3 regions of the Microbacterium amylolyticum genome follow, and region 1 is predicted to be linked to each of the others. Evidence: riboswitches for the same ligand, from Rfam matches in the RefSeq annotation. Region 1 holds a riboswitch; each other region holds the start of a gene.
What was found. A riboswitch is a leader RNA that binds a small molecule or an ion and turns the genes downstream of it on or off. The one in region 1 is predicted to bind thiamine pyrophosphate.
Positions count from the first base shown of each region.

Region 2: another riboswitch for thiamine pyrophosphate. It lies ahead of thiC (phosphomethylpyrimidine synthase ThiC); the one in region 1 lies ahead of G6N81_RS08935 (ECF transporter S component).
Region 3: another riboswitch for thiamine pyrophosphate. It lies ahead of thiD (bifunctional hydroxymethylpyrimidine kinase/phosphomethylpyrimidine kinase); the one in region 1 lies ahead of G6N81_RS08935 (ECF transporter S component).

Region 1 is NZ_CP049253.1:1,830,556-1,840,648, forward strand. Features, by position in the region: gene G6N81_RS08920 (ABC transporter ATP-binding protein) at 1-1,161, opposite strand, end outside; gene G6N81_RS08925 (aminotransferase class I/II-fold pyridoxal phosphate-dependent enzyme) at 1,243-2,358, shown strand; gene G6N81_RS08930 (D-alanyl-D-alanine carboxypeptidase family protein) at 2,367-4,217, opposite strand; TPP riboswitch at 4,356-4,463, shown strand; gene G6N81_RS08935 (ECF transporter S component) at 4,459-5,076, shown strand; gene G6N81_RS08940 (ABC transporter ATP-binding protein) at 5,073-6,455, shown strand; gene G6N81_RS08945 (energy-coupling factor transporter transmembrane component T family protein) at 6,452-7,234, shown strand; gene rlmN (dual-specificity RNA methyltransferase RlmN) at 7,246-8,463, opposite strand; gene G6N81_RS08955 (hypothetical protein) at 8,506-8,922, opposite strand; gene G6N81_RS08960 (TIGR03617 family F420-dependent LLM class oxidoreductase) at 9,120-10,073, shown strand.
Region 2 is NZ_CP049253.1:2,196,193-2,206,285, forward strand. Features, by position in the region: gene G6N81_RS10635 (ABC transporter permease) at 1-742, shown strand, start outside; gene G6N81_RS10640 (iron chelate uptake ABC transporter family permease subunit) at 732-1,769, shown strand; gene G6N81_RS10645 (iron ABC transporter ATP-binding protein) at 1,766-2,524, shown strand; gene G6N81_RS10650 (RNA-binding S4 domain-containing protein) at 2,644-2,871, shown strand; gene G6N81_RS10655 (hypothetical protein) at 2,894-3,175, opposite strand; gene G6N81_RS10660 (aggregation-promoting factor C-terminal-like domain-containing protein) at 3,421-4,275, opposite strand; TPP riboswitch at 4,621-4,728, shown strand; gene thiC (phosphomethylpyrimidine synthase ThiC) at 4,741-6,456, shown strand; gene G6N81_RS10670 (FAD-dependent oxidoreductase) at 6,443-7,564, shown strand; gene thiS (sulfur carrier protein ThiS) at 7,561-7,803, shown strand; gene G6N81_RS10680 (thiazole synthase) at 7,805-8,587, shown strand; gene G6N81_RS10685 (ThiF family adenylyltransferase) at 8,584-9,675, shown strand; gene G6N81_RS10690 (hypothetical protein) at 9,670-9,867, opposite strand; gene G6N81_RS10695 (DNA-3-methyladenine glycosylase family protein) at 9,899-10,093, opposite strand, start outside.
Region 3 is NZ_CP049253.1:728,956-739,048, forward strand. Features, by position in the region: gene G6N81_RS03655 (methionine ABC transporter permease) at 1-573, shown strand, start outside; gene G6N81_RS03660 (MetQ/NlpA family ABC transporter substrate-binding protein) at 607-1,410, shown strand; gene thiD (bifunctional hydroxymethylpyrimidine kinase/phosphomethylpyrimidine kinase) at 1,457-3,580, opposite strand; TPP riboswitch at 3,628-3,722, opposite strand; gene nadA (quinolinate synthase NadA) at 3,841-5,154, shown strand; gene nadB (L-aspartate oxidase) at 5,151-6,638, shown strand; gene nadC (carboxylating nicotinate-nucleotide diphosphorylase) at 6,638-7,498, shown strand; gene G6N81_RS03685 (cysteine desulfurase family protein) at 7,482-8,609, shown strand; gene G6N81_RS03690 (NUDIX hydrolase) at 8,670-9,320, shown strand; gene G6N81_RS03695 (ABC transporter ATP-binding protein) at 9,321-10,093, opposite strand, start outside.

The DNA.
Region 1 (10,093 bases):
GGCGTCGAACAGGCGGGGGATGAGGGAGACGAGCGTGGACTTTCCGGAACCCGTCGATCCGATGATCGCGACGGTCTCGCCAGGGTCGGCACGGAAGGAGATGCCGGACAGCACCGGCTGTTCTGCTCCGGGGTAGATGAATTCGGCGTTGTCGAAGGTGACCTCGCCGGGGCGGGGCATCACCGTGATGGGTTCCGCCGGCGGGACCAGCGTTGTCTCGCTGGCGAGCACGGCGCTGATGCGCTCGGCCGAGACAGCCGCGCGCGGGATCATCATGGCGACGAAGCTTGCCATCATCACCCCGCCGAGAATTTGGCCGACGTACTGCATGAAGGCGAACAGCGTGCCGACTTGCGTGTTTCCGGCATCGACCTCGATGCCGCCGAACCACACCACGCCGGCGATCGTGACGTTCATGATGAGCAGGACGAGGGGGAAGACGAGGACGAAGAGTGAGCCGACTCGGCGACCGATGTCCATGATGTCGGTGTTGGCGACGCGGAACCGCTGCTCTTCGATCGACTCGCGGACGAATGCGCGCACAACGCGGACCCCCGTGAGCTGTTCACGCAGAACGCGGTTCACGGTGTCGATGCGTGACTGGTAGCTGCGAAACAGCGGCACCATGCGACTGATCACGATGGCAACGCCGATGAGCAGAACGGGAATCGACACCGCAAGAATCCAGCTGAGGCCGATGTCTTGTCGCACGGCCATGATGATGCCGCCGATCGACATCATCGGCGCCATGACGAGCATCGTCGCGCTCATCATCGCCAGCATCTGTACCTGTTGAACATCGTTCGTGTTGCGGGTGATGAGAGACCCGGCCCCGAACTGCGACACCTCACGCTCGGAAAACGCGGAAACGCGCGAGAAGATGTCGCGCCGAAGGTCACGGCCGATGCTCATCGCGGCGCGAGCCGCGCAGAAGGTAGCGACAATCGCCGCCAGAATCTGGCCGAACGCCACCACCAGCATCCAGCCGCCCGTGCGAAGGATGTACGGAACGTCGCCGTTGGCGACACCCTCGTCGATCAGTGAGGCGTTCAGGGTGGGCAGGAACAGCGCCGCCAGCGCGGAGACGAACTGGAACACCAGGACACCGGCCAGGAACGGCCAGTACCTGCGCAGGTATCGGGTGAGAAGGCTCAGAAGCACTGCTTCAGTAGACCAGACACCCCTGACACAGGACATCCCCCGAAGGGAGGAATTCGCCGTCACCCGCGCGAGAATGGAGGCATGACAGACCGCCTGACGTTTCGTGCCGCCCACGATCAGATCTCTGTTTTCGAGCGGGCGCGTATTCCCGAGGGCGTTGCGCGTGCCTGTTTTAACGAGCCGCACTTTCCGCCGCTCGACGGCCTCGCTGAGGTCATCGCGGGCGAGGTGCCGCACCTGAACGAATACGGTGGCCGTACTGAGGAGGCCGTGGCTGCGATCGCCGCCGCGCATCGCCGGGAACCGGACGAGGTACTGCTCGGTTCCGGCAGCATGGACCTGATCCGGGCCGTGATCGCATCCGTCTGTGAGCCCGGCGACGACGTGATCTTTAGCTGGCTGACGTTCGAGGGATACGTCTCCGCCTGCCACGCGTCGGCGGCAACGCCCGTGATGGTCCCGACAACCGCAGACGGCGGGCATGACGTCGACGCGATCCTCGCTGCGATCACCGATCGCACGCGCGTGGTCCTCGTCGCCAGCCCGAACAATCCCTCCGGGCGCCCCCTGATGCGGGAGCAGTTTGATCGGCTTGTCGCCGGGGTCCCACCACGTGTGATCCTGGCGCTGGACGAGGCGTACAGCGAATACGCCTCGTCCCCACGCGCGGCCTTTGGCGCCAGCCTTTTCGGTGATGGCGACCCCGTTCTGCCGGAGAACGTTGTGATCCTGCGAACACTCTCGAAGGCCGCGGCGCTCGCCGGAATCAGGGCCGGGTACGCACTCGCGGCCCCGCGCGTGATCGGGGGGATCGCCAAGCTCCGCACACAGCTCAGTGTCGATCGCCTCGCTGTCGCCGCCGCCTGGTTTTGCTTCACGCGCGACGGCCTCGACCAGATCGAGGACCGCGTCGAGTGGGTGAAAGCGGAGCGTCAGCGCATCGAACGCACGCTTCGAGATCGTATGGAGAAGGCGGAGATCGAGGGGCGGCGGCACATCGCCATCCCGCACTCCGACGGTAACTTCGTGTGGCTACCGGTGGGCGAGAAGGCAGACGAGCTTCATGCGACCCTGCTTTCGGACGCCCGGATCCTCGCCCGTTCGTTTCCCGGCGTCGGGCTGCGCTATACCGTCGTCGAGGAAGACGTCAACGCTCGCTTTATCGAGACCGTGACGGCCTGGGCAACCACCCCGTAGCGGCCCTCTCAGCCGCCGATTCCGAGCAGTTCGAGGGGGTGGGACAGGCGCCACTGAATGCTCGGCGGGGTGAATGCGTCGGTTGTGCGCAGTTCGACCTCTGTTTCGTCGAGCTGACCGGAGATCGTCGCTGTTCCGACCGAGCGGTCTGCCCGGTCGCCAACGCGCACCGTGAACTCGCCGAGGTCGATCGTTGCTTCTTCGCCGTTCCACAGGGTCAAGACCGCGTCCTGGCTGGTGACAACCTGTGTTTGCGCGCCCCAGGGCGCGGTCACGGTCGCAACGACGGTGCCGCCGGGCAGGGCCTCGATGGGTTCGAGGCCCGTGACGACGGCGTTGAGAAGATCGCGGCTGATTGACTCCTGCAGGTCATGATTCGGCTGCTGCATGACCGCGGCGTAGGCGCGCGTAACGCCATCGTCGCCACGATCGATGTCCTTCGCGGTTGTGAGGTTGTAGCTGACGGACTCCCAGGTGTCGAGGTGTCCGGTCTTAATGCCCACGATGCCCGTTTCGTTGATCAGCGGGTGGGAGTTCTTCACCTCGCCAGCGCCGGGGATATCGGTCTCCGCCTGCGCGACGATCTCGGCGATCACCGGGTTTGCGAGCGCGAGCTCCGACACACGGAGCATGTCGCTCGGCGTCGAGCGGTTGTCTGGGCTGATGCCGGTTGCGTCGACGACAACGGTGTTCTCGAGACCGTTGCGCTCGAGCCAGGAGATGACGGAGATGCCGTACGCATCGCGGTCGTAATCCCAGAGCTGGTCGACAAGCTTGTTGGCGTAGTTCCCCGCGGAGCCCATGAGGATTCCTTCGAGGAGCTGGAAGTACGTCAGCGTGCCGCCGACGGGAACGTCGAGGGCGGATTCGTTGCGCCACCGCAGATCGTTCGCTGCCTGCTGATCGAGCCATCCGAACTCATACATCGGCCCGTCTTCGCCCGGGGCGAGCGGCTGACGCTCGAGCAGAACAAGAGCGGTGATGACCTTTGTGAGGCTGGCCATCGGAACCGGCGTTTCCGGGTTTTCTTCGGTTGCCGAGGAGACGACACCGTCGATGCCCTCGATCGCAACGGCCGCATAGCCCTGATCCGGCCACGGCATCGACATCGGCGCTCCGGTCGGGGTCTCCAGCGTGGCGCTGGCGATGTCGGGGCCGACGTTGTGCAGCGGCCACACGGCGAACGCCACGACGTAGGCAACCGCGAGAACGATGGCCGTGAGGATCGGAGCGAAGATCGCGCCCACCCAGCGCCGGCGGCGGGGGACGATGTCCGACACCTGACTGATGACCGGCACCTGCCCGGTTCCGACGTTCTCAGCCGTGAGCCACGCGAGAGCGCGTTCGGCCTGGTTGTCGGGAGAGCGCGGAACGTACGCCGTGCGGATCGTTAGCGCCTGCGGGCTTTCCGGCGGAGTCGAACCGGCGGCGGGCTCGGGGCTGTCGCTCGGCGCGGGGGGCTCCTGGTTCACGGTGTCCTCCGGTGCGTCGTTCTGTGTGGTGTCAACAGCGTCAGCGGGCTCGGCCTGTGGGACCACCCTGTCGCCCGTGATCTGCGGCAACGTTGCTGTTGCCGTTCCCAAAAGGATGTGGAGGTCTTTGTCCGAGGAGGGGGACTTCCGGCGGAAGCCTCCGAACATCTCACCGATCAGGCGAATTGAGTCGGTCTGCGGCTGCGCATCGTCGGAGAAACCCTCGGACTCGGCGTTGGTCGCGATCGGCGGGGTATCGGGGCGCATCGCGAAAAGGTCGGTGAACTCCGACTCGTCTGACGTCGGGGCAGGAATGTCTTCCGAGCGCGCCTCGTCCATGGCACGCTCGTCGCCACCGGGGCGCTCGGGATCCTGTTCACTGCTCACGCGCTCAACTTACTTCACACACCTCGCGGTTTCACGGAGAACACCACGTCGGCGCCTTACGATCCGGCGACGATTCTGCCCCCGCGTATAATTTGTCATCGCCGACCGAATACGTTTGGTGACGGGCCCGCTATCGGCCCACAACACCACGGGAGTCCGCATCGTCGGGCTGAGAGGGCGCGTATCGCGCCGACCGTCGAACCTGATCCGGATCATGCCGGCGCAGGAAGGGAAAACAAGAATGTCTACGTCTTCAGATCAGCGCACCGTCACGCCCCGTCGCATGCAGTGGCGTGTTGTGGACATCGTGATCGCGAGCATCGTGGCCGTCGCCTGTGCCGTGATTTTCGTCGTGTGGAACACGGGATACAAAATTCCCGGCGCCTTCGTCGAATCGCTGCTGCCCGGGCTGAACGGACTGATGATCGGCCCGTGGCTCATCGCGGGTGTTGTGGGTGGTCTGATCGTGCGCAAGCCCGGTGCCGCGGTCTACACCGAGACCGTCGCCGCAACGATCTCCGCTCTCATCGGTAACCAGTGGGGGCCGATGACGATCGTGTCGGGCCTCGCACAGGGAATCGGTGCCGAGATCATTCTCGCGATCTTCCTCTACAAGCGCTTCGGTCCCCTCGTGGCGATGCTGGCGGGTGCAGCTGCCGGTCTCGGTGGCGGCATCAACGACCGCATTAGCTGGTACGCCGGTGCGGATACCGCGTTCACGGTGATTTACATCACCTGCACGACGATTTCGGGCGCGATCATCGCGGGCCTCGGCGGGTGGGCGCTCGTGCGCGGGCTTGCCGCAACGGGTGCGCTGAATAGATTCGCGGCGGGTCGCACGGCGTCGAAGCGCGTGTGACGCCCGCTCGCATTGATGCCCGCGGGTGGGGGTGGCGCTACGCCACCCGCATCGCGTGGGCAGCGCGGGATCTGAACCTGACGGTCGAGCCCGGGGAGCGTATCCACCTGACGGGTCTGTCCGGTTCCGGGAAGTCCACGGTTTTGCACGCGCTTGCGGGCGTTCTCGGCGCGGACGACGAGGGCGAGCAGGAGGGGCACCTGCTGATCGACGGAACGCCGCCCGAGGCGGCGAGAGGCCGGACGGGGTTGGTGCTCCAAGACCCCGATACGCAGGCCGTGATGGCGCGCGTCGGTGACGACGTGGCGTTCGGTTGCGAAAACCTGGGCATTCCGCGCGACGAGATCTGGCGGCGTGTGGAGGAGGCGCTCGACCTCGTCGGGCTCGATGTTCCCCTCTCGCATTCGACATCGGCGCTATCGGGAGGGCAGAAGCAGCGGCTTGCGCTGGCGGGAGCGCTCGCAATGCGCCCCGGAATTCTCTTGCTGGACGAGCCAACGGCCAACCTCGACCCCGACGGCGTTGTCGAGGTGCGCGACGCCGTTGCCCGGGTGCTGGAGCGAACCGGCGCGACGCTTGTCGTTGTCGAACACCGTGAAGATGTCTGGGCAGAGGTGATCACCCGTACGGTGCGGCTCGGTCCGCCAGCAGCAGTCAGTGGCTCGCAGCTGAGCATCGACGGCGCCGATACCTCTGCGCCGTCCGATGTGCTGCTGTCGGCCCGCGATCTCGTCGTCGGCCGTGTGAAGGGTCAGGCGGTCACGGGCCCAACGGACCTGGATGTGCGCGCCGGTGAGGTGCTGGGCATCACGGGCTCGAACGGCGCCGGAAAGTCGACTCTCGGTCGCACCATCGCCGGACTTCTCCCGGCAATCTCGGGGGAGGTGATCGCGGCCGATGCGCTCCGAGACGGGGCGAAGAAGAACCCGATGCGGTGGTCATCGGCGCAGCTGCTCACCCGCATCGGCACGGTTTTGCAGTCGCCCGATCACCAGCTGCTGGCCTCGACGGTGCGGAAGGAGCTTGAGGTCGGGCCGCGCGCCCTCTCCCTCCCGGAGGATGTCATCGCCGAGCGCACCGAGGAACTGCTTGATCGCCTGCGCCTCACCCGCCTTGCCGAGGCGAATCCGCACACCCTGTCGGGCGGTGAGAAACGGCGCCTCACGGTGGCGGCAATGCTTGCCACCCGGCCGCGGGTCTGCGTTCTTGACGAGCCGACCTTCGGACAAGACCCGCGTACCTGGCGCGAGATGGTGCAGATCATCCACACGCTGGTGTCGGGTGACGAGCCCATCGCCGTTGTCGCGATCACACACGATCGCGAGCTCCTCGATGCCCTCGGCGCCCGAGAACTGCGCCTCGAAGGGGCCGTACGGTGATTCCGTCGATCGTCGAGGCGCGCGGCCCGCTCGCGCGCATCAACCCGGTCGCGAAACTGGCCGCCGCTTTTCTCATCGCGTTTCCGCTGATCGTTTCTGTGGACTGGGTGTCCGGCGTCACGGCGCTTCTTCTCGAAATTCCGCTGTTCATGCTGAGCGGCATCGGCTGGCGCCGGTTCTGGCTGCGCACCCTACCCGTGTGGATCGCCGCCCCTCTCACGGGTGTCACGATCGCGCTATACGGACAGGAAAGCGGCCGCGTTTACGCCGACTTTCTCCTCATCACCATCAGCGATGGTTCCCTGGAGCTGGCCGCCGCCACGTTCTTCCGCGTTCTCGCGATTGCTCTGCCCGGCGTGGTGCTGTTTGCCGATGTCGATCCGACGGATCTGGCTGATGGGCTCTCGCAGCGCGCGAAGCTGCCGGCGCGCTTCGTTCTCGGCGCGCTCGGTGGGCTACGCCTGGTCGGCCTGCTGATCAGCGACTGGCGCGAGCTCGAGACCGCTCGCCGGGCGCGCGGCGTGGCGGATCAGGGCCGTATCCGCCGCCTGATCGGCATGGGGTTCGCCCTGGTCGTCCTCGCCATCCGACGCGGCTCCCATCTGGCGACGGCGATGGAATCGCGGGCCTTCGGCGCCGACACCGCTAGGTCGTGGGCGCGCGAGAGCCGCTGGGGCGGGGGAGAGTGGTTGCTGATGGCCGCGGGCGTCGTGATCAGCGCGACCGCGATCACCGTTTCCGTCCAGACGGGCTGGTACAACCCGATTTTCGGGCGGTAGCGCCGCGTCGTTTACGCGGGCAGCGCTGCGGCGCGTTCGTCTTCTTCTGTGACGACCAGCTGGCCGCACGCACCGTCGATCTCTTTTCCGCGGGTGTCGCGGATGGTGGTGGGGATACCGCGATCGTTGAGGATACGAACGAACTCGCGCTGGGCGGGAATCGTGGAGGCATCCCACACGGAACCCGGCGTCGGGTTGAGCGGGATGGGGTTCACGTGCACCCAGCCCTTTCCGCGCTCCAGCAGGCGGTCGGCAAGAAGCTCGGCGCGCCACGGGTGGTCGTTCATGTTCTTGATGAGCGCGTACTCGATCGACACGCGACGCCCGGTCTTGTCGAAATACGCACGGGCCGCGTCGAGAACCTCGTCCACCTTCCAGCGCGAGTTGACGGGGATCATCTCGTCGCGGAGGGTGTCGTCCGGCGCGTGAAGCGACAGCGCGAACGTGACGGGGATGTCTTCTTCTGTGAGCTTGCGGATCGCGGGCGCGAGGCCCACGGTCGACACCGTGATTCCGCGGGCGCTCATGCCGAGACCCTGCTGTTTGTCGATCATGACGCGAATGGCCTGCATGACCCGCGCGTAGTTAGCGAGGGGCTCACCCATGCCCATGAAGACGATGTTGCTGACGCGCTCGGCGCTGTTGTCGCCCTCGCGCTTTCCGCCCAGCTCGCCGGCGGCGATGATCTCGTTGGCGCGCACGATTTGGTCGACGATTTCGGCCGCCGACATGTTGCGGGTGAGGCCGTTCTGGCCGGTTGCGCAGAACGGGCAGTTCATGCCGCAGCCCGCCTGCGAACTCACACAGAGCGTGATGCGCCCGGGGTAGCGCATGAGAACGGACTCCACGAGCGCGCCATCGTGCAGCTTCCACAGGAACTTGATGGTCTCGCCGCCATCGGTCTGCATACGACGCACCTCGGTGAGGAGGTTGGGCAGCATGCCGGCAACGAGCTCAGCCCGGCCCTCCTTGGGGAGGTCGGTCATCTTTTCCGGATCGCGCGTCCAGCGGTCGAAGTAGTGCTTGGCCAGCTGCTTCGCTCGGAAACCGGGCAGGCCAAGCTCCTTCGCCTTCGCGATGCGTTCCTCGGGAGTGAGATCGGCGAGGTGAACGGGAGGCTTGCCGCGCTTGGGGCTGGAGAACTGCAACAGGGGACGCCCCTGGGCATCCTTGCGCTGCTCCCAGCCCTCGGCCTTGGGCTTGACCTGGCGAATTGGCGACGGCTCCATGCCATCAACGGTACGGGATGCGGCTGACAGCCGGATGGAGCGTTAGCCGCAGTGCGTCTGCAGCTCGGTGAGACCGTTCGTCATCGAGGTCTGTGCGGCGTCGAGGGCGGTGATGTCGATCGCCTCGGGGTCATCCGCGCTTGCGGTGACAGCGACGATGATCTGCCCGTATCCGTCAGCGAACTCACTGAACGCGGCGGACACGTCCTCCTGGGTGACCTGGCCGTCGATCTCCTGCACCTTGTTGTTGACCGTTTCGAGAGCGGTAACGGCGCCCTCGGGGTCGGTCATGATGCTGCCCATGGCCTCCTGGGCCTCCATCTGGACGGTGTTGAGCTCGTCTTCGATGATCTGGCAGGCGTCGGCAACGCTCTGTCCGCCCGAGCAGGCGACGAGGCCGGCGGGAACGAGGGCGAGGGCGCCGGCAATGGCGGCGATGCGTGCTGTCGACTTCTTCATGGGTGTCCTTTCGTTCGGAGGAGAACAACAGGACGCAGGCGAACTCCCCCTTTCGCCTGCATGACCACTCTGGCCCAGGCACGCTGGTGTTGCAAGGCGAGAGCGCGCGTCGCGCGTCGCCAAGCGCCGCAGGACGGCGATTGTGGGGGATCGCCAATCAGATCTGTGCCGCGCGCGTCGCGTGGCACGATGGCGGAATGCGCATCGACATCGGAGTCCGCGACGCATCGCCGGCAGCCATTACTTCCGCCGCGGAACGCGCTGAGCAGGAGGGGTTCGACGGTATCCAGGTGCCGGAGCTCGCACACGATCCGCTCATCGCGTGCACGATCGCCGGTTCTCGTACCGAGCGGATTCATACGGCGACCTCCATCACGGTCGCCTTCGCCCGGAGCCCCATGACGGTCGCACAGGCCGCCAATGACGTGCGCCTCGCGACGAACGGGAGGTTTTCTCTTGGCCTCGGTTCCCAGGTGAAACCGCACATCGAAAAGCGATTCTCGATGCCGTGGTCGGCACCAGCCCCGCGCATGCGGGAGTTCATCGGCGCTGTGCGGGCGATCTGGCGGTCGTGGGAGACGGGCGAGAAGCTCGCCTTCGAGGGGGAGCACTATCGGCACACCCTGATGACGCCCATGTTCAGCCCCGGCCCCAATCCGTTCGGAACGCCAGATATCTGGCTGGCGGCCGTCGGACCCGCGATGACGAAGCTCGCCGGCGAGGCAGCCGATGGGTTCATCGCTCACGCCTTCACCACGCGCCGCTACCTCGACGAGGTCAGCCTTCCCGCCCTCGCCCAGGGACGCGCGAGAAGCGATCGCGCCACGACCGATGTGATTCTGACGCCCTTTGTCGTCACCGGTGAGGACGAGCGCCAGCGCGCCGCGGCGGAAAAGGCCGTGCGAAAGCAGATCGCCTTCTACGGCTCGACGCCGTCGTACCGCCCCGTCCTGGAACTGCACGGCTGGGAAGAGGCCGCCGACGGACTCCACGCGGCCAGCAGGCGCGGCGAGTGGGACGCGATGGCGCGCCTGGTCACCGACGACATGATGGCCGAATTCGCGACCTTCGCCGACGACCCATCAGCGCTCGCCGGATCGCTTGAGACTCGCTTCGGAGACATCGCAACCCGCGTCTGCGTTGGCGCCTAAGGCGCCATCAGCTGGTGGAG
Region 2 (10,093 bases), 370 kb from region 1:
CAACAAGTTCGTCGAGCCATCGACAACAGGGGTGACCGAGTTCGGCGCGCTGGGAATGCTCGGCGCCCTCGTGTTCTGGCCCGGGATGCCGGTTCTGCCGCGGATGTTCATCGTTGCCGCGTGCGCCCTGTTCGGCACGTGGGTGTTCCTGCGCATCATCCGGAACGTGCCCGTTCGCCACCTCGTGCTCGTGCCACTGGTTGGCATTATGCTCGGCGGTGTCGTCGGCGCCGTGACGGCGTTCTTCGCCTATCGCCTCGATCTGCTGCAGGCACTCATGCAGTGGCAACAGGGGTCGTTCGCGACGGTGATGCGCGGGCGATACGAGTTCGTGTGGATCGCGGCGCTCATGGTCGTCATCGCCTGGATTGCGGCCGATCGCTTCAGCGTGATCGGCCTGGGGGAGGACTTCGCGACCAACCTCGGCCTGAACTATCGCCGCATCGTCGGCGTCGGCATGGTGATTATCGCCGTGATTACCGCGTGCGTTCTCGTGACAGCGGGAATTCTGCCGTTCCTCGGCCTCGTGGTCCCCAACGTGGTCAGCATCATCATCGGCGACAACGTTCGGCGATCAATCCCGTGGGTTGCGGGACTGGGGGCAGTCTTCGTGCTGGCGTGCGACATCATCGCTCGTCTTGTTCGTTTCCCCTACGAGATCCCGCTCTCGGTCGTCGTCGGCGTCATCGGAGCGGGCCTGTTCCTCTGGCTTCTGCTGCGAAGGAGGGGACATGCCCACTGAGACGCTTTCCGTCGTTCGGCCGGAGGAATCCGCGCCGCGCCCCCCTTTCACGCGCCCCGGCCGCGTGCGAGCGCTGTGGGCCCGCCCCATCGTTCGCATCGCCCTTCTCGGCGTCGTGATCCTCGCGCTCGCCGCGTTTTATCTGCTGCACGACGTTCCGGGTTCGCTCGCCTTCGCCGTGAAGATCCGCAGCCTGACGATTGCGGCCATGGTGATCGTGGCGATCGCCGTGGGAACATCCACCGTCGTCTTTCACACCATCACGCAGAACCGCATTCTGACGCCGTCGATTATGGGCTTCGACTCGTTCTACGGGCTCATCGTCACGCTCACCGTGTTCCTCTTCGGAACGGCGGGCTTCCTGCGCGCTGACAGCGTGATGATGTGGCTGATCCAGGTGGGCGTCATGGTGTCGTTCAGTGTTTTCCTCTTTACCTGGCTGTTCACGGGAAAGCGGCGATCGATTCACCTGATGCTGCTGGTTGGCCTTGTCCTCGGCACGTTCTTCCGCAGCCTCACCGAGTGGATGCAGCGGATGCTCGATCCCGTCGAATTTCAGATCGTGACGGATCAGATGTTCGCGTCGCTCACACGCCCCAACCCGACGCTTCTGATGTTCACCGCCGTCATTGTGCTGGGAGGCGTCGTTGTCCTCGTGCCCCTGCTGCGCACACTCGACGTCCTCTCGCTGGGGGAGCCCGTTGCGGTGGGACTGGGTGTGAACCATCGCCGCGTTGTTATGACGCTCTTCTTCGTTGTGTCGGTGATGGTGGCGGCATCGACCGCGCTTGTCGGGCCCATTTTGTTTTTCGGCCTGATCGTGGCGAACCTGGCCTACTCCTACGCCGGAACTTTCCGCCATGAGTGGACGCTGCCCATCGCTGTTCTCCTCGGCATCCTCTGTCTCCTCGGCGGGCAGGTGGTCATCGAGCAACTCCTGGGATTCCAGGGAACGCTGTCGATGGTGATCGAATTCGTCGGCGGAATCTTCTTCCTGTTCCTCGTTCTCAGAAAGGGAGCTCGATGATCGACCTCCTGGGTGTCACCAAGCGCTACGGGCGCAGCACGGTGCTAGACAACGTGACAATTTCCTTCGGCGAAGAGGGAGTGACCTCCCTTATCGGCCCGAATGGGGCGGGAAAGTCGACTCTCTTCGGCCTCGTCGGACGCCTTCTCTCCGCGGACGAGGGGACGGTCTCTCTCGACGGAATGGACGTTAAGAGGGCCTCCTCGAAACAACTCGCGAAGACGATTGCCGTGTTGCGCCAGGACAATGTCATTGCCTCGCGTCTCACGGTCAGCGACCTTGTCGAGTTCGGCCGTTTTCCGCACTCGCAGGGTCGTCTCGACGTGATTGATCATCACAAGATCGAGGAGGCGATTCGGTATCTCGAACTGGAGCCGTTCCGGAATCGCTTTCTTGATGAGCTCTCGGGCGGACAGCGGCAGCGTGCCTTTATCGCCATGGTGCTGGCACAGGACACGAAGTATGTGTTGCTCGACGAACCGCTGAACAACCTGGATCTACGCCACATGACCGAGATCATGAAGCTTGTGCGCAAGATGGCGGATGACCTGGGAAAACGCGTTGTCATCGTTTTGCACGACATCAATTTCGCATCAACCTACAGCGACCGTATCGTCGCGATGCGCGATGGCCGCATCCTGGCCGACGCCGGACGCGACGAGATCATGCGCTCCGATGTGCTGCGCGAGGTCTACAGCACCGAGGTGGATGTCCGGCAGATCGACGATAAGCCCGTCGCGCTGTACTACTCCTAAAACACCGGTGGGGCCCGGCATTGCGTCGAGCCTCACCGGGGGAGTGGTCGGCCGGAGCGCATCACTGTCGTCGTGCGCGACCAGCTCTCACCTCGGTCATTGACGGCTAGCATTCAACCATGACGAACACTGATCCGATCGAAGACGTCTCCATCGCCGGCGAGGTCATCCGTCTCGGACAGTTCCTCAAGTTCTCCGGCTTGCTCGATTCCGGAGGCAACGCCAAGGAGGCCATCATCGACGGCTATGTGAGCGTGAACGGTGAGGAAGAGCGCCGGAGAGGACGCCAGCTACACAACGGCGACCTCGTCACGTTCGAGGGACGTACGGTTCGCGTTCGGCCCTAGGTTCAGCGCGGCGGGGGTCGTCCTACGGCTCGGACCTCAGGGGTTCGAGGGCGGCTAGCACGAGGTCAAGGCCGAAGATGAACTCCTCTGCCGGGTCATAGCCGGCGGCGGTGAGCTCCGCGGCGGACTCATTGAGATACGGGAACTCCTCAGGAGGAAGCTGGGGCAGATAGACGTCCTCGGGCGGGAGTTCGATCTCTTCGAAGACGAGGTCGATCATGGCATCCAGCAGCTCGTCCTTGTTCGCCACGTAGTGATAGAGCGACATTGCGCCCGCGCCCAACACACCAGCGAGTCGGCGCATGCTGAGTCCGTCGTCGCAACGCTCCTCATCCCGTACTCGGTGTTCAACGCGGTAGGCGAGTCTTGGGAATGGGCCTTCTACTCCGGCCTGGCCATCGGAGTCGAGGTGCTGCTCTTGGTGTTCGTCCTACGCTCGGCCTGGACATGGTCTCGTGCCAGCGTCGCCCCCGCCAGTGCTGCGGCGTCCGGGTAGTCAGGCAGGGCCCGGCACTGTGCCGAGCCCCACTGATGGTTTTCCGTGACGGATCAATACCAGTTGACCGCCTGCGAGTGCCCCCATGCGCCGCACGGTGCTCCGTACACGGACGAGATGTATTCCAGGCCCCAGGTGATCTGCGTTGTCGCGTTGGTGGCCCAGTCGTCCGCGATGGACGCCATCTTGTTTCCGGGCAGCGACTGTGGAATTCCGTAGGCCCCACTCGAGGGATTCTGCGCCTGATAGTTCCAGCCGGATTCCTTCATCCAGAGCTGGTCGAGGCACTGGAACTGGTCTTCGCCCCAGCCGTAGGTGTCCGCGGCAATTGTGCGGGCAACCGCCCGCGCTCCGTCGGGAGTGTTGGCGGCGGCGAGGGCCTCCGCCGCAGCCGCTGCCTCTTCTTCGGCCTTCTTCTTCGCCGCGGCCTCTTCCGCTTCCTTTTTTTTGCGGGCCTCTTCTGCGAGGCGAGCCTGCTCTGCTTCCGCCGCCTCAACCTCTTCGGAGACGCTGGCGATTACGGCGGCAGCGTCAGAGGTGACGCTCTGGGCAACGACTGCCGGCATGCCTGCTGCGTCCTCGAGGTAGCTGACGACGGCGGTCAGCTCATCCGTCTCAACGGAATCATCCGCGCGTTCGAGGAGTTCCTTCGCCTGGGCGATGGAGGCTTCCGCGTGCGCCGCGGTGGCGCTGTCGGCAAGCGCGACGGTCGCCGTAACACTCCGCCCTGACGACGCCGCGCCCGTTGTCGCGAATGCCGTTCCGGTTCCGGCGGCGATAACGCCGAGGGTCAGAACAGCAGCGATGGTGATGCGACTCCGGCGTACTTCGCGCTCCTTGCGGAGCAGGCGAAGGTGGCTGGGCCGGGGGTAGGGCGTGAGCAGGGGAGGAGTGTCGTGCGAAGTCATGGAGGGTGTTTTATCCAAAGCGTCGTCGTGCGGATCGGGTTCCGCGGAGGAGACGCGTCGCGCGTCTCGTCGTGGGGAGAATGGGCCTGTCGGCACCGGCCTACGACGATGCGCATCGAAACTGAACGTGCGCGAAGAAAACACCTGTTTCGGGGTGAAAACGGGGTGTCGAGCATTGTGCGGAGGCTCGAACCTGGGAAGAGGGCTCCCAGCGTGTGATCCGCGGGATGACGGCGATCGCGGAGGGTCACCTCCTTTGGTAACGACGCGATAACGACACGTGCCTCTGAGTTCTCTGCGAGAGAGGTGAATGTGGGGGAGGACGACAGTTCCTGCTAACGTGATCGGCGTCCACACGGGAGTCCCAGCAGGGGCTGAGATCGGGCTAACGCTGCCCGCGACCGTCGAACCTGTTCGGATCATGCCGACGTAGGAAGTAGGAGCGATAATTTGCGCACCCGTGAAATGACCCATTCGGTCGCCTATCTGCACGACGACGAGAACGACATCCGGGTGCCGGTCACCCGTATCGCTCTCACGAACTCGCCGAATGGCGAGGAGAACGCTCCGTTCGACACCTATCGCACCGAGGGGCCGGGTGGGGACCCCGTGCGGGGAATCTCCCGTGAACGCGAAGCCTGGATTCGTGAGCGCGGCGACACAGAAGAGTACGACGGCCGGCCACGCAACTTGCAGGACGATGGCCGATCCGCGGCCCGGCGCGGCGCCGCTTCTGCCGAGTGGCAGGGCGAAACGTTCCGGCCTCGCCGCTCCCTTGACGGCCGCACCGTTACCCAGATGCACTACGCACGTCAGGGAATCATCACCCAGGAAATGCGCTACGTCGCCCTCCGAGAGGGGTGCGATGTCGAGCTCGTGCGCAGCGAGCTGGCCGCGGGGCGCGCGATCATTCCCCTCAACGTGAATCACCCCGAGGCCGAGCCGATGATCATCGGCAAGGCGTTCCTGGTGAAGATCAACGCCAACATCGGAAACTCTGCCGTCACCAGTTCGATCGCTGAAGAGGTCGACAAGCTCAGCTGGGCGACCACCTGGGGCGCCGACACCGTGATGGACCTGTCTACGGGTGACGACATCCACACGACGCGAGAGTGGATCGTGCGCAACTCGCCCGTTCCGATCGGCACGGTTCCGATCTACCAGGCGCTCGAAAAGGTCGATGGAGAAGCGCACCGCCTCACGTGGGAGATCTTCCGCGACACGGTGATCGAGCAGTGCGAGCAGGGCGTCGACTATATGACGATCCACGCGGGCGTTTTGCTGCGTTATGTGCCCCTCACCGCAGAGCGCGTCACCGGCATCGTCTCGCGCGGCGGTTCGATCATGGCGGGCTGGTGCCTCGCGCACCACCAGGAGAACTTCCTGTACACGCACTTCGATGAGCTGTGCGAGATCTTCGCGCGGTACGACGTGTCGTTCTCGCTCGGTGACGGGCTGCGCCCCGGCTCAACGGCTGACGCCAACGACGAGGCACAGTTCGCCGAGCTCGACACGCTTGCCGAACTCACGCACCGCGCCTGGGAGTACGACGTTCAGGTCATGGTGGAGGGCCCCGGTCACGTGCCGCTGCACCTGGTTCGTGAAAACGTTGAGCGTCAGCAGGAGCTGTGCTCCGGTGCCCCCTTCTATACGCTTGGTCCGCTCGTCACCGATGTCGCTCCCGGCTATGACCACATCACGTCCGCCATCGGCGCCACGGAAATTGCCCGCTATGGAACGGCGATGCTCTGCTACGTCACGCCGAAGGAACACCTCGGCCTTCCCAACCGCGACGACGTGAAAACGGGTGTGATCACGTACAAGATCGCCGCTCACGCCGCTGATCTTGCGAAGGGCCACCCCGGCGCTCACGAGCGCGACGACGCCCTGTCGAAGGCGCGGTTCGAGTTCCGGTGGCGTGACCAGTTCGCGCTGTCACTCGACCCCGACACGGCGGAGGACTTCCACGACGAGACGCTGCCCGCCGAGCCGGCGAAAACGGCGCACTTCTGCTCGATGTGCGGGCCGAAGTTCTGCTCGATGCGTATTTCCCAGGACATCCGTGATCGCTTCGGTAACGCGGAAGAACAGGAAGCGATCGTCGAGATGCGGCGCAAGTCGGAGGAGTTCGTGGCATCGGGAGCCACGGTCTATCTCGACGAGCCCCGTGTTCGCGTCTGACGTTGACGTCGCTGTCGTCGGCGCCGGAATCGTTGGGTCGGCGGTAGCGGCGAGCTGCGCGCGCGGGGGAGCCCGCGTGGCTCTCGTCGACCCCGATCCCGGCTCCGGGGCGACGTATGCCGCGGCCGGTATGCTCAGCCCCTTCGGAGAGCTGGAGCACACCGAAGCCGTGGCCCATGCGCTGCATGTGGTCGCCGCCGAGCAGTACCCGTCGTTCGTCGACGGCCTGCCCGGCGGCGCCGCGGGGTGTTCCTATGAGCGCTCCGCGACGCTCCTCGTTGGCTTTGACTCCGCCGATGCGCGACGTTTGGACGATCTGATTCCACTGGCGAACGGGGCAGCCCGCCGAATCGGGATGGCGCAGGCGCGAAGGACCGAGCCCCTTCTGGCACCGGGGCTGTCGCGTGCACTTGTGGCCGAGCACGATCACCGCGTCGATCCACGCGCTCTCGCAGCCGCTGTGCGAGAGGAACTTGGCGATCGCGTCGTTCGCGAGCCGGCCGAGGGCCTCCTGCGCGGTGCGGCAGGGCGCACGCGCGGCGTGCGGCTCGCGAGCGGTCGTGAGATCCGCGCGGACGAAACGGTTATCGCCGTCGGGACAGGAAGCTTCGGCGCCGCGGAGCTTTCGGGTGCTGTGCGCCCCGTACACGGGGACATTCTGCGCCTGCGGGCCCCCGCGGCCGCCCGCCTTTCCGGAACGGTGCGGGGCTGGGTGCGCGGGAGGGCCGTCTATGTTGTTCCGCGGCCCGACGGCACGGTTGTCATCGGTGCCACACAGCGCGAGGATCGCGACCCCGGGGTGTGGGCAGGAGGGGTGGCGGCGCTGCTGCGCGATGCGATCGAGCTCGTCCCTGCCGTCGAGGAGTACCGCTTTATCGAGGCGACTGCGCGCGCCCGGCCGTCGACGCGCGATCACCTTCCTCTTGTCGGTCGGCTCGGCGATGGCCTGCTTGCCGCAACGGGAACCCATCGCAACGGCGTCCTCTTGGCTCCGCTGATTGGCGCGATCATTCGTTCGATCACGAGCGGAACCCCGCCGATCGTCGACATCTCCCGGCTTTCGCCCGCACGCTTTGCGACACGACCTCTCGAAGGAGTAACCGCATGATCGATATCACCGTCAACGGCAGCGCCCTCACGCTGGCACCAGGGGCTGCCGTGTCCGACGCGGTCGCCGAACTCACCGGACGCACGATCGACGCGGAGGGAAAGCCGAGCGACGGGGGAGAACCGCTGGGCATCGCGGTCGCCGTCGACGGCGTTGTCGTTCCGCGTACGGAGTGGTCGGCTCGCGCGCTCGAGGCGGGGTCCCGCGTTGAGGTCATCACAGCAGCGCAGGGGGGCTGAGATGGAACCCCTCATAATCGATGGCGTTCCCCTGTCGTCTCGTCTGATCGTCGGAACGGGCGGCGCTCCGCGCCTGGACGTTCTGGGCGAAGCACTTGATGCGTCGGGGACAGAGATAACGACGGTGGCGATTCGCCGGTACGGCGCTGACGAGGACGGCTCGTTGTACGCGCTGCTTCGTGAGCGGGGCATTCGGCTTCTGCCCAACACTGCCGGGTGCCGCACATCGCGCGAAGCGGTTCTCACAGCGCAGCTGGCGCGGGAGGCGTTCGGGACGTCCTGGATCAAGCTGGAAGTGGTAGCCGATGATGAGACGCTGCTTCCCGACGCGGTGGAGCTGCTGGACGCTGCCGAGCGCCTGGTGGAAGACGGCTTCTGCGTTTTCGCGTACACGAACGATGATCCGGTCACAGCCCTGCGCCTGGAACAGGCGGGGGTTGCCGCAGTGATGCCCCTCGGGGCGCCCATCGGAACCGGCCTGGGTATTTTGAACCCGCACAACATCGAACTGATCACGTCTCGCGCCACGGTTCCCGTCGTTCTCGACGCGGGCGTGGGAACGGCGTCGGACGCCGCTGTGGCGATGGAACTGGGCTGCGATGCGGTTCTTCTCGCGACCGCCGTGACCCGCGCACATGATCCGGTTCGCATGGCAACGGCTTTCCGTCATGCCGTAACAGCAGGTCACTTGGCGGCAACCGCCGGCCGAATTCCCCGCCGCCGTCTTGCGTTCGCCTCGTCGCCGACCGACGGCATGGCCGAGTTCGCCCAGGCGGCGCTATGACGGCTATTGTCGAGCCCGCATGGTCGCTCGTTCCGCACGAGAGGGAGCGCTACTCGCGACAGATCATCCTTCCGGGGATGGGGGAATCAGCGCAAAGCCGCCTGCGTTCCGCCCGCGTTCTCGTGATCGGCGCGGGCGGACTGGGTGCTCCCGCGTTGATGGGCCTCGCAGCAGCCGGAATCGGGACGCTCGGAATTGTCGACGCCGATCGCGTGGAGCCGAGCAACCTGCAGCGGCAGCTTCTCCACGGCGTGAGCGATATCGGCCGGCTGAAGACGGAGTCGGCGCGCGACGGAGTGGGGCGGATGAACCCCGATGTTGTCGTCGAAACGCATTCTGTGCGCCTCGTCGCGGACAACGCGAGCGAGCTTTTCTCCGGATACGACCTCGTCATCGACGGCTCCGACAACTTCGCGACCCGCTATCTCGTTGACGAGGCCGCGGCTGCCGCTGGTGTGCCCGTTGTTTGGGGGTCCGTTTTGCGATACGAGGGACAGGTCAGCGTGTTTTGGGCGGCGAGGGGCGCTCGGTACCGCGATCTGTTCCCGGACGTTCCCAGCGGTGCGCTCGATTGCGCAACGGCCGGGGTTTTCGGCCCGCTGTGCGCCATCATCGGCAATCAGATGGCGGCAGAGGCGATCAAACTGATCACGGGAACCGGCCGTCCCCTGCTCGGCCGTCTCGCGATCGTCGATGCGCTGACGGCCACATGGCGCGAGATTGTTCTGCGTCCGCCTTCTGTTGTGGCTTCGGCCCCCGGAATCATCACGGCCTCCGCGCTGCGCGAAGAGATCGCCGGGGAACACTCGCCACTCGTGATCGATGTTCGCGCTCCGGATGAGCCGGGCCGGATTACCCCCTCCGTGCGGTGGGAGAGCGGCGACATCGAGGCGGGCTTCGCGCCTCCGCGGGAGGTCGCTCATGCCGTGGAGACCGGCCGCAGCATCGTGGTGTTCTGCGCGGCAGGGGTGCGGTCGGAGCGTGCGGCGATGGTGCTCAGCGAGCGGTTTACCGCGACGCCGATCCGTTCACTCATGGGCGGCATTGCCGCCTGGGGGGAGCACAGCGCGAGCTGCCGCGTGTCATAGCGCGGCACCGTTGTCGTCGTCGCTTAGCCCCTGGTGGCCGCCCTTTTTCGACTGCATGCCGATCAGGGCGACAACGCCGACGATCAACCCGAGAAAGACCCCCAGCCAGACGCTTTCGAGAATGACGCCGACGAGGATCGACAGGGCGAAAAGGCCGGCCGCGATGAGCACCGAGCGCGTGCGACGGGACATATGTCTATTGTGTCCGATGTTGGTGCTGCGGCTACCGTGAACGGTGATCTTCGATGTGGAGACGAGGCCCGCGACGGGGGCCGGTGGCTCCCGAACGCAGAATCAGCCGAATAACTCGTTGTCGTTGACCGCGCCACGGTTCGAGGAGCGCGAGCATGCCGTCATCGTCGGTGCGGGAACCCGTGAGCGCGTACCCCACGTGATGGGAGAGATGGAAATCACCGAC
Region 3 (10,093 bases), 1.1 Mb from region 1:
GGACGGCGCGGACTCGGCCGGGGAATCAATGTTGCGCTCACGATCGTCGTCAACCTCACGCGATCGATTCCCTTCCTCATCCTGATGATCGCGCTGATCCCCTTCACGCGATTGCTCCTCGGCAGCGCATTCAGCACGACAGCGGCCATCGTCCCGCTGTCGATATGCGCGATTCCGTTCTTCGCCCGGCTCGCGGAGATCTCACTGCGCGAGGTCGACCCCGGCAAGGTGGAGGCCGCGGAGGCGCTCGGATCAACGCGCTGGGCGATTGTGTCGAAGGTGCTCATCGCCGAGGCGCTTCCCGGCATGATCCGCGGATTCGCCACGACAGTGGTCTCGATCATCAACTTCTCCGCGATCACCGGCACGATCGGCGCGGGAGGACTCGGCGATCTCGCTGTTCGCTACGGGTATCAGCGCTACAGCACGGAATACATCATCTGCGTCATCGTCGTTCTCGTTGTTCTGGTGCAGGCACTCCAGTCATTCGGTGAGTGGCTCGCGAAACGCCTCGACAGAGGTCGCAGCGCAGACCGCCCGGCCCCCGCTTCCGCCCGGCAGCCCGCCAGCTGACCCGCACTTTCACAGCACCCGAAAGGACACACCATGTCTCGCTTTACGCGCCCCACCATCGGTTTCGCCGCCGCCGCGGCCCTCTCGCTCACACTCGCTGGATGTGCCGGCGGTGAGGGCGACGATGAGAACACCCTCTCGGTCGGTGCCACTGCGATGCCCGCCGCTGAGCTGCTGCGTTTCGTCGCGGATGAGCTGGCGCCGGACGCCGGACTCACGATCAACATCCAGGAGTACAGCGACTACAACACGCCCAACCCGGCGCTGTCCGACGGAACGAACGACGCCAACCTGTTCCAGCACGAACCGTTCCTGCTGATGTACAACGACAACGCGGACGACGACCTCACGGCGGTCGGCCCTGTCTACCTCCCGCCGCTGGCCCTGTACTCGCAGACCGTAGATTCGATCGACGACCTGCCGGACGGAGCGAGTATCGCGCTGCCGAACGACCCGTCGAACGAGTCCCGCGCACTGCTGCTGCTCGCGGATGCTGGTCTGATCGAGGTGAACGACAACCCCTCGACGGTGTCGGACATCACGGCCAACCCCCGCAACTTCCGCTTCGACGAGGTTGAGGCGGCCAGCCTGCCGCAGGCACTGCAGGAGAAGGACGCCTCGATCGTGAACTTCAGCTTTGCCGCTCCCGCGGGTCTCTCCAGCGAGCTGCAGATCTTGACGGAGGGTCTCGACAGCCGCTACTTCAACGTTCTGGCCACGCGGGCCGAGCTCGCTGACGACCCGCGCATCGAAACGCTGTATGAGCTGCTGACGTCCGAAGAAGCAGCCGCCTGGCTCGAGGAGGCATACGACGGCCTGGTGATTCCGGCCGAGTAAGCCACACGGCAATGGGCGCGTCCTTCGGGGCGCGCCCATTGCCGTCCTATCGCGAGACTAAGACGCGCGGGCGCTGGGCGAAAAAGTCCTTCTCGAGCTCGGACGAGCGCGTAAACGCGGACATCATCCTCGCGAGCCCCGCATCGGACTCACGCCGCGCCGCACGTCGTGCCACCTCGATCGCCTGCTGTGTGGCACGGGTGAATGCCGGGTCGCCGTACGTCGCGAGCCAGTCAGCGTATGGGTGTCCCTCAGAGGAGGCCGCGGCAAGCCTCCTGCCGAGATCGTCGTAGATCCAAAAGCACGGAAGAACAGCGGCGACAAGCAGCGCGTAGTCGGACGCCTCTGCCGCATCACGCAGGTGCCGGAGATACGCGGCGGTTTCGGCAGATTCCTCTGCGCGGGCATCAGCGCCTCGTGAGCGGTGAAGCTCCATCTCTGCGACCAGACAGCCCTCAGCGGAAGCGGCCCAGAAGTCGCGTTCCTCGCGGGTGGGGGCCAGATCTGCCGCGCTCCGCAAAACCCGTGCATACGCCTGGAGGTAGAGCGCGTCCTGCTGCAAATAGTGGTCAAAGCGTTCGGCGGGGAGCGTTCCCTGGGCGAGTTGACGAACGAAGTCTCCGGCATCGATATCGGCGCGAATCTGGGCGATCTGCTCCCACCAGAAATCGGGCTCGGCGGCGAGGCGTGGCGGACGCGCGCCCGTGCGGATCGCGTGCGCATGATCGAGCGGCCCGTGCCCGCCGGGGCCGCCGACCGCGAGCGTGTCCGCCGCGGTGATCGCTCCGCGCAACCAGTCCCGCGCGAGCCGCGTCGACCATGCCCAATCACCGGTGCGAGCCTGAAGTGATGCCAGCGCGGATGACAACGAGCATCCCGTTCCGTGGGTGTTCTCGGTGACGATCCGGGGGCCATCCATCTGAATGATCGGCCCGTCCGTCCCCACGAGGGCGTCGGGGCAGGCGCTTCCGCGCAGATGCCCGCCCTTAGCCAGAACCAGAACGGCGTGCCGCGCGGCAAGCGCCCTCGCCTGCGTCAGAGCCTCGTCCCATGTTTGTGCGACGTCTCCGCCCGTGAGTGCCGCCAGCTCGACCAGATTCGGGGTGACGACATCGGCGCGATCAATCAGGGCGAAGAGCGCGCGTTCCGATTCGTCATCAAGAAGCCGGTCGCCGCTTGTTGCCACCATGACCGGGTCGAGAACAACGGCCGGTATGGTGCCGAGCCCGTCGAGCCAGGTCGTCACCGTCTGGATCACATCGGCTGTTCCGAGCATGCCGATTTTGATGGCATCGATCGTCACATCGCTCGCGATCGCATCGAGCTGTGCGCGAAGAAATGACAGCGGGGGCACGTGCACTCCGCTGACGCCCTGGGTGTTCTGTGCTGTGAGCGCCGTGATAGCGGCCATGCCGTATCCACCCGTCGCCTGAATCGTCTTGAGGTCGGCTTGGATACCGGCGCCTCCCGACGGATCAGAGCCGGCGATCGCGAGGATGTTGGGAACGGGCGCCGAAACGCGGCTCCATTCTCGTCGGAGCTCGCGCGCCGCGCCCGCAGGGTCGTCCGCCAGGCAGATTGCGCGAACGACAGCGACTCCGTCTGCTCCGGCAGCATAGGCGTCAGCGGCATCGCCGGGGCCGAGCCCACCAATCGCCACACAGGGAAGCCCTCCGGCGCTGGCAATCGCACGTGCGAGCCCGTCCCAGCCGAGGGGAACGGGGTGATCGCGCTTTGTCGGAGTCGCACGCACGGCTCCGGTTCCGAGGTAGTCGACGGTTCCGGGAGGCAATGCCCGCACGCGGTCGAGGTTCTCGGGTGTGCTGGCGCTCAGGCCGATGATCGCGTCGGGCCCGACAATCTGCCGCGCCGAGACCGGGGGGACGTCGCTCTGTCCGATGTGGACGCCATGGACGTCGGCACCGGCAGCTCGGGCTGCGAGGTACACGTCGATGCGGTCGTTCACGACCAGCGTGGCGCGCCCCGCGTTCGCCTCGGCGCAGGCGATGACGACCTCGAGGAGCCGCGTTGCCCCGACGTCTTTGCCGCGCACCTGCACGATTGTCGCGCCGCCGTCAACAGCAGCACGCACGACATCAGCCGCGTCGCGGTGATCCAGCGTAGCGAGGTCCGCGACGAGATAGGTGCTCAGGTCGACGGGACGCCTCATGAGGCGTCCCCGCTCCGGTTTTTCGCGGTCTTTCGCCCTGTGGCGTTGTGCATTGCCATCGACATCCCTCCGCTCGCGTCAACGAGATCAGGTTCATCGGGTGTGTTCTCAGTCCCCGGCGGGGACACCCCGTGTCATCTCGACGACCCTATCGGAACCGTGAGTTTCGCCCCGCATTTGCCCTTATGGTCAGATGCACCTAACCTGACCTCGCACCCTTCGCGTCATTTTGACCAATACTCGCGAAACCGAGGAAGAACATGGCCGCACAGCAGATCACCCTTCAGGAGCGCCCGTCTGGCGCGTCCGTTGACGAACAGATCCGCCTCATCGCGGCCGGCGGAGCGGGCGATACCTGCTCGTCCGATCTTGCCGATGCGCCATGGTCCTTCGATCAGGTTCCGGGATACGGGCCGGGATCATCGATGGGTGACGTCATTCCCGCTGGCGCTCCTCGGCAGGGTGAGCTTCCCGTTCGCTACCGGACAGCGTCCGACGAGGAGCTCACGGAGCGAATTGTCGCTGCGAAGCAGACGCTCGGAGACCGCGTTGTCATCCTCGGCCACTTTTATCAGCGGGACGAGGTGGTGCAGCACGCCGACTACGTCGGCGACTCGTTCCAGCTCGCTCAGGCCGCAAAGGCACACCCCGAGGCCGAGGCGATCGTGTTCTGCGGCGTCCACTTCATGGCAGAAACCGCTGACCTCCTCTCCGGACCCACGCAAAAGGTCATCCTCCCGAACCTGGCCGCGGGCTGTTCCATGGCGGACATGGCGGATATCGATCAGGTCGAAGACTGCTGGGAGCAGCTCGCCGACGTTCTCGGGGATCTCGATACGCCGGACGAGGATGGTCTGCTCCCGGTGATCCCTGTCACCTATATGAATTCCTCGGCGGCCATCAAGGGCTTTGTCGGCCGTCACGGCGGAATCGTGTGCACATCGTCGAACGCGCGCACCGTTCTCGACTGGGCGTTTCAGCGTGGTCGCCGGGTGCTGTTCTTTCCCGACCAGCATCTGGGACGCAACACGGCAAAGGCGATGGGGGTTTCCCTCGATCAGATGCCGATGTGGAATCCGAACCGACCGCTCGGAGGCTCAAGCGCCGAGGAGATCGCGGAGGGGCGCGTGATCCTCTGGCACGGCTTCTGCTCCGTTCACCGCCGGTTCACGGTTGACCAAATCGACAAGGCTCGCGCTGAGCACCCGGGCGTCCGCGTGATCGTCCACCCCGAGTCCCCGATGGCGGTTGTCGACGCGGCAGACGAATCGGGATCGACCGACGTCATTCGTCGGGCGATCGAGGGCGCGACCGAGCCGACGACATTCGCGATTGGCACCGAAATCAACTTGGTTCAGCGCCTCGCTGCGCAGAACCCGCAGCACGAGATCTTCTGCCTCGACCCCGTCGTCTGCCCCTGCTCGACGATGTACCGCATCCACCCGGGCTATCTCGCCTGGGTACTGGAGGGTCTCGTGGACGGAACGGTTCAGAACCAGATCGAGGTCCCCGACGCGGTCGCCGACCCGGCTCGCGTCGCGCTCGAACGGATGCTTGAAGCGAAGCCGTCATGACCCACGTTCTCGTGGTCGGTTCGGGGGTCGCGGGACTGACAGCCGCTCTGCACGCCCGGGCTGCGGGAGCGAACGTCACCGTTGTCACGAAAAGGCGGGCGGATGACGCGGCCACATCCTCCGCACAGGGAGGAATCGCTGGTGTTGTTTTTCCCGGCGACACGCACGAATCTCACGAGCGCGATACGCTCCGCGCAGCCTCTGGAATCGCCGATGAGGCTGCTGTGTCGCTTCTTGTCCGAGACGGAACGGACCGGATTGCCGAGCTGATCGACAGGGGTGTCGCCTTCGATCGCTCCCCCTCCGGAGAACTCGCGGGAGGCCTCGAAGGCGCGCATTCCTTCGCACGGATCCTGCACGCAGGAGGAGACGCAACGGGACGCGAGATTCAGCGCGCTCTGCTGGCCGCGACCCGGGCCGAATCCATCACCATTCGAGAGAACCTCACCCTCGTCGACCTCGTCATCGTGAACGGGGTAACGACGGGAGCCGATGTGATGAGCGCGGCAGGTGTCGTCACGCGGATCAGCGCGGACGCGGTCGTTCTGGCCACGGGCGGAGCCGGCCAAGCGTATGCGCACACAACGAACCCCTCCGTTGCCACGGGCGACGGAATCGCCGCCGCCATCCGCGCCGGCGCCGCGGTTCGCGATATGGAGTTCGTTCAGTTTCACCCCACAACGCTCGCCGACGGTGGGACGTTCCTCGTCTCTGAGGCGGTGAGGGGCGAGGGCGCGGTTCTCATCGACGAGTCCGGCCGGCGTTTTACCGCCGATGCCCATCCCGACGCCGAACTCGCGCCACGCGACGTTGTCGCGAGAGCGATCGCTGAGGCGGAAGCTTCCCAGGACGGCCGCCCCGTGTTGCTCGATGCGACGGCGCTCGGCTCAGAGTTCCTCGCTCGACGTTTTCCCACGATCGACCGCGCCGTGCGCGAGCGCGGCCTGGACTGGGGGCGTCATCCGATCGCCGTGCGGCCCGCCGCTCACTATCTGATGGGCGGCGTCGAGGCGGATCTTCGTGGACGCACGAGCGTCGAGCGCCTTTTTGCTGCCGGAGAGGTCGCCCGCACCGGAGTGCACGGCGCCAACCGGCTGGCCTCGAACTCGCTTCTCGAGGGGGCCGTGTTCGGGGCGATCGCTGGCCGAACTGCCGCGGCGGTCGCACCGAACCGCTCACGGCGATCCCGGCCCATCTCCCGGACCGTTCCTGCGCGCCGTCACGCGGCGTTCGATCGGGGCAAACTCCAACAACTCATGTGGGAGTCAGCGGGGCTCGTGCGCAGCGGCGAGCGACTCGGAGCAGCCAGCAGGACGATCGACGCCTGGCTGCACGATGTTCCCGAACCGGTGTCCCCACGAGAGGTCGAGGATCGCAACCTGCTCATCGTTTCCCGCGCTATCGTCCATGCGGCCATCGTGCGTCGCGACTCCGTCGGAGCGCACGTAAGGTCAGACACCGAACGCTCCTTGGAGGCCGCCTGATGCTCACCGTACGTCAGATCGACGGTGTGGTCGCCGCCGCGCTCGATGAGGACGCCCCCTGGGGAGATCTCACCAGCGAATCTCTCATCCCGGCCGACGCCACTGCCCGAGCTCTTCTTGTTGCGCGCGAGGGCGGGGTGCTCTCGGGCATAGACCTGTTTGCCGCGGCGTTCCGACTGACCGACCCGCGCATCACGGTAGAGACGCACGCGCAGGATGGCGACATGTTCGGCGAAGGAGCGCAGCTGGCAACCGTCACCGGACCGGCTCGCGGCATTCTCACGGCCGAGCGCGTCGGGCTCAATCTCACTCAGCGCATGACGGGGATCGCCACGCTGACGAATCGCTATGTGCGTGCCGTTGTCGACACGCGTGCCCGTATTGCAGATACGCGAAAGACCACGCCGGGGCTGCGCGCTCTCGAACGGCACGCCGTTCGCTCCGGCGGCGGAAGCAACCATCGCTTCTCCCTCTCGGACGCTGTCATGGCGAAGGACAATCACCTGGCGCTCTTAATGCGGGGGGCAGAAGGATCGCTCACCGATGCGCTCCGCAATGTCCGCGCGCGACTGCCGCACACGGCGCATCTCGAGGTGGAGGTTGACCGCGTCGATCAGATCGAGGCCGTCGTCGCCGCCGGCGTCGACACGATCATGCTCGATAACTTCTCGGTCGATGATCTTCGTACCGGTGTTGCCATCGTGGATGGTCGTGCCGTCGTCGAAGCATCGGGAGGGGTTTCGCTCGACACCGTTGGCGATATCGCGCGAACGGGTGTCGATGTGATCTCCGTCGGCGCGCTGACGCACTCCGCGCGGGCTCTCGACCTCGGCCTGGACATCGATGCTGTACCTCGATAACGCCGCCACGGCGCCCGTGCGTCGCGAGGTACTCGAGGCGATGACGCCTTTTCTGACGAGCGAGTTCGGCAATCCCTCCAGTAGCCATCAGATCGGAGAACGTGCGGCGGCGGCCCTCGCGGACGCCAGGCGGCGCGTCGCCCACGTGCTGGGTGTCCGCACGAATGATGTGATCTTCACCTCCGGCGGCACGGAGGCGAACAACCTCGGCATCAAGGGCATCGCTATCGCGGCGGGGCTAGAAAGCGGCGCTCGGCACATCATCACGGCCCCGATCGAGCACTCTTCCGTTCTCGCCTCGGTCGACTACCTCAGCCGTGTTCATGGCGCCGAGGTGACCTTCCTCCCCGTGGATCTGAACGGCCGGATCGATGAGACCAGCCTGGCGTCCGCGCTGCGCGATGACACAGCCGTTGTTGCCATCGGTCACGCAAACAACGAGGTTGGAACCGTGCAGCCGATCGCGGAGATATGGGAGATCTGCCGAAAGGCGCGCGTCCCCCTGCACATCGATGCCGTTCAGGGCATCGGGTGGTGCCCCGTTCCTCGCGGGGACGCGATCGCTGTTTCCGGTCATAAGATCGGCGCACCAAAGGGAACGGGCGCCGTCGCGATTCGAGCGGGGATTCCTCTCGAACCGCTGCTGCACGGCGGCGGGCAGGAACGCGGGCGACGATCAGGAACGGAGTCCGTCGCCGGAGCCGTCGGCCTCGCGACCGCCCTCGAACTCGCCGAGACGGAACGGGCGGAGGCCGCGCCGCGACTTTCCGCCATCCGCGACCGGTTCATTACCGACGTTCTGCGGCAGGTGCCGGGAGCCCGTCTGACGGGTCACCCCAGGGACCGACTGCCGCACGTTGCCAGCTTCACAATCGACGGTGTCAACGGCGAAACGCTCCTCCTCGATCTTGAACAGCGCGGCATCACGGCCTCCAGCGGATCCGCGTGCTCCGCGCGCAACACCGAGCCCTCCCACGTGCTCCTGGCTCTGGGCATGGACGAATCGACTGCTCGCACCGCGCTGCGCTTTTCGCTTCCGCGAACGCTGCGCGCCGACCTCACTCCCGTTGCGACGGCACTCAGCGAAGCGGTTTCCTCCCATCGCCTCTGACGAACGAAAATGTAGGCTCGAAGAGTGCACACACCGCTGAATCACGACATACGCATTGCTGTGTCAACGGTGATCTTCTCGTTGCGTGCGCGCACAGAGGGGGATTCTCTGATGATTCCCCTCGTCAAGCGCACACGAGATCCCCATGACGGAATGTGGGCGCTTCCCGGTGGGTGGCTCCGCGAGGATGAGGGTTTGGAAGACGCCGCAAGCCGCACCCTCGCCGAAACAACGGCCCTGGCACCAACGTGGCTCGAGCAGCTCTATGCGTTCGGCGACGTGGAGCGCGCGCCGACCCGTGTTGTGTCGATCGTGTACTGGGCTCTGCTCCGCAGCGATCACGTCGAGGCACAGCGCGCCGCCGACGGTGCGCCAGACAATGTCGAGTGGTTCGACGTCGATGACCTCCCGGCCCTGGCGTTTGATCACAACGCGATCGTGGAGTACGCCGTGTGGCGACTGCGCAACAAGGTCGGCTATAGCCGGATCGCTGCTGGCCTGCTGCCCGATGAGTTCACCCTGGCGGAGCTCCGCTCCGTGTACGAAACCGTTCTCGGCAGCCGCCTCGACCCGTCGAATTTTCGCCGGCTTCTGGAGGGCTCAGAAGCGCTCGTTCCCACAGACAGCTTTCGCACGGGCAATCATCGACCCGCCCAGCTGTTCCGGTACAACGCGGGCCCCGATCTGTCGACCAGGGGGCCGATCGCCTAATCAGCGATCGAGGTTTCTCGTCGCTGCCCTTTGCTCCGCGGCGAGCGCGGCGTAGAGACCGCCTCGCCCGAGGAGTTCATCGTGGGTTCCGGATTCCACGATCCGCCCCTCTTCAACAACGTGGATGATATCTGCGTCGATCACGGTCGAGAGGCGATGGGCCACCGTGACGGTCGTCCGTCCTCGTGCCGCGGAATCGATCGCCTCCTGCACCACCCTCTCGCTGACGGTGTCCAGGGCGCTCGTTGCCTCGTCGAGAAGAAGAACGGGTGGATCTTTGAGCAGCACCCGCGCGATGGCGATGCGTTGTTTCTCACCGCCGGACAACCGATAACCACGCTCGCCGACGATCGTGTCATAGCCGTCATCAAAGCTCTCGACGACGTGATGAATGTTCGCCCTTCGGCAGGCGGTCTCGATCTCGTCGTCCGTTGCGTCAGGCTTGGCGTAGCGCAGATTGTCGCGTATCGACGCGTGAAAGAGATACGTCTCCTGGCTGACAATGCCGACGTGGTCGATAATCGATCGAGCTTCGAGGTCACGAACATCGGTTCCCGCAAACAGAACCGAGCCTTCCGACACCTCGTACATCCGGGGCGTGAGGTAAAGAATCGTTGTCTTTCCGGCGCCGGACGGGCCGACGAAGGCGACGTGTTGCCCGGGCTCCGCAACGAATGACACCCCGTCGAGTGTCGGCCGACCGTCGGGCCCGGCGTCAGGATAACGAAACCGCACATCGCGAAACTCGATTCGGCCCAGATCCTCCCCCGCTT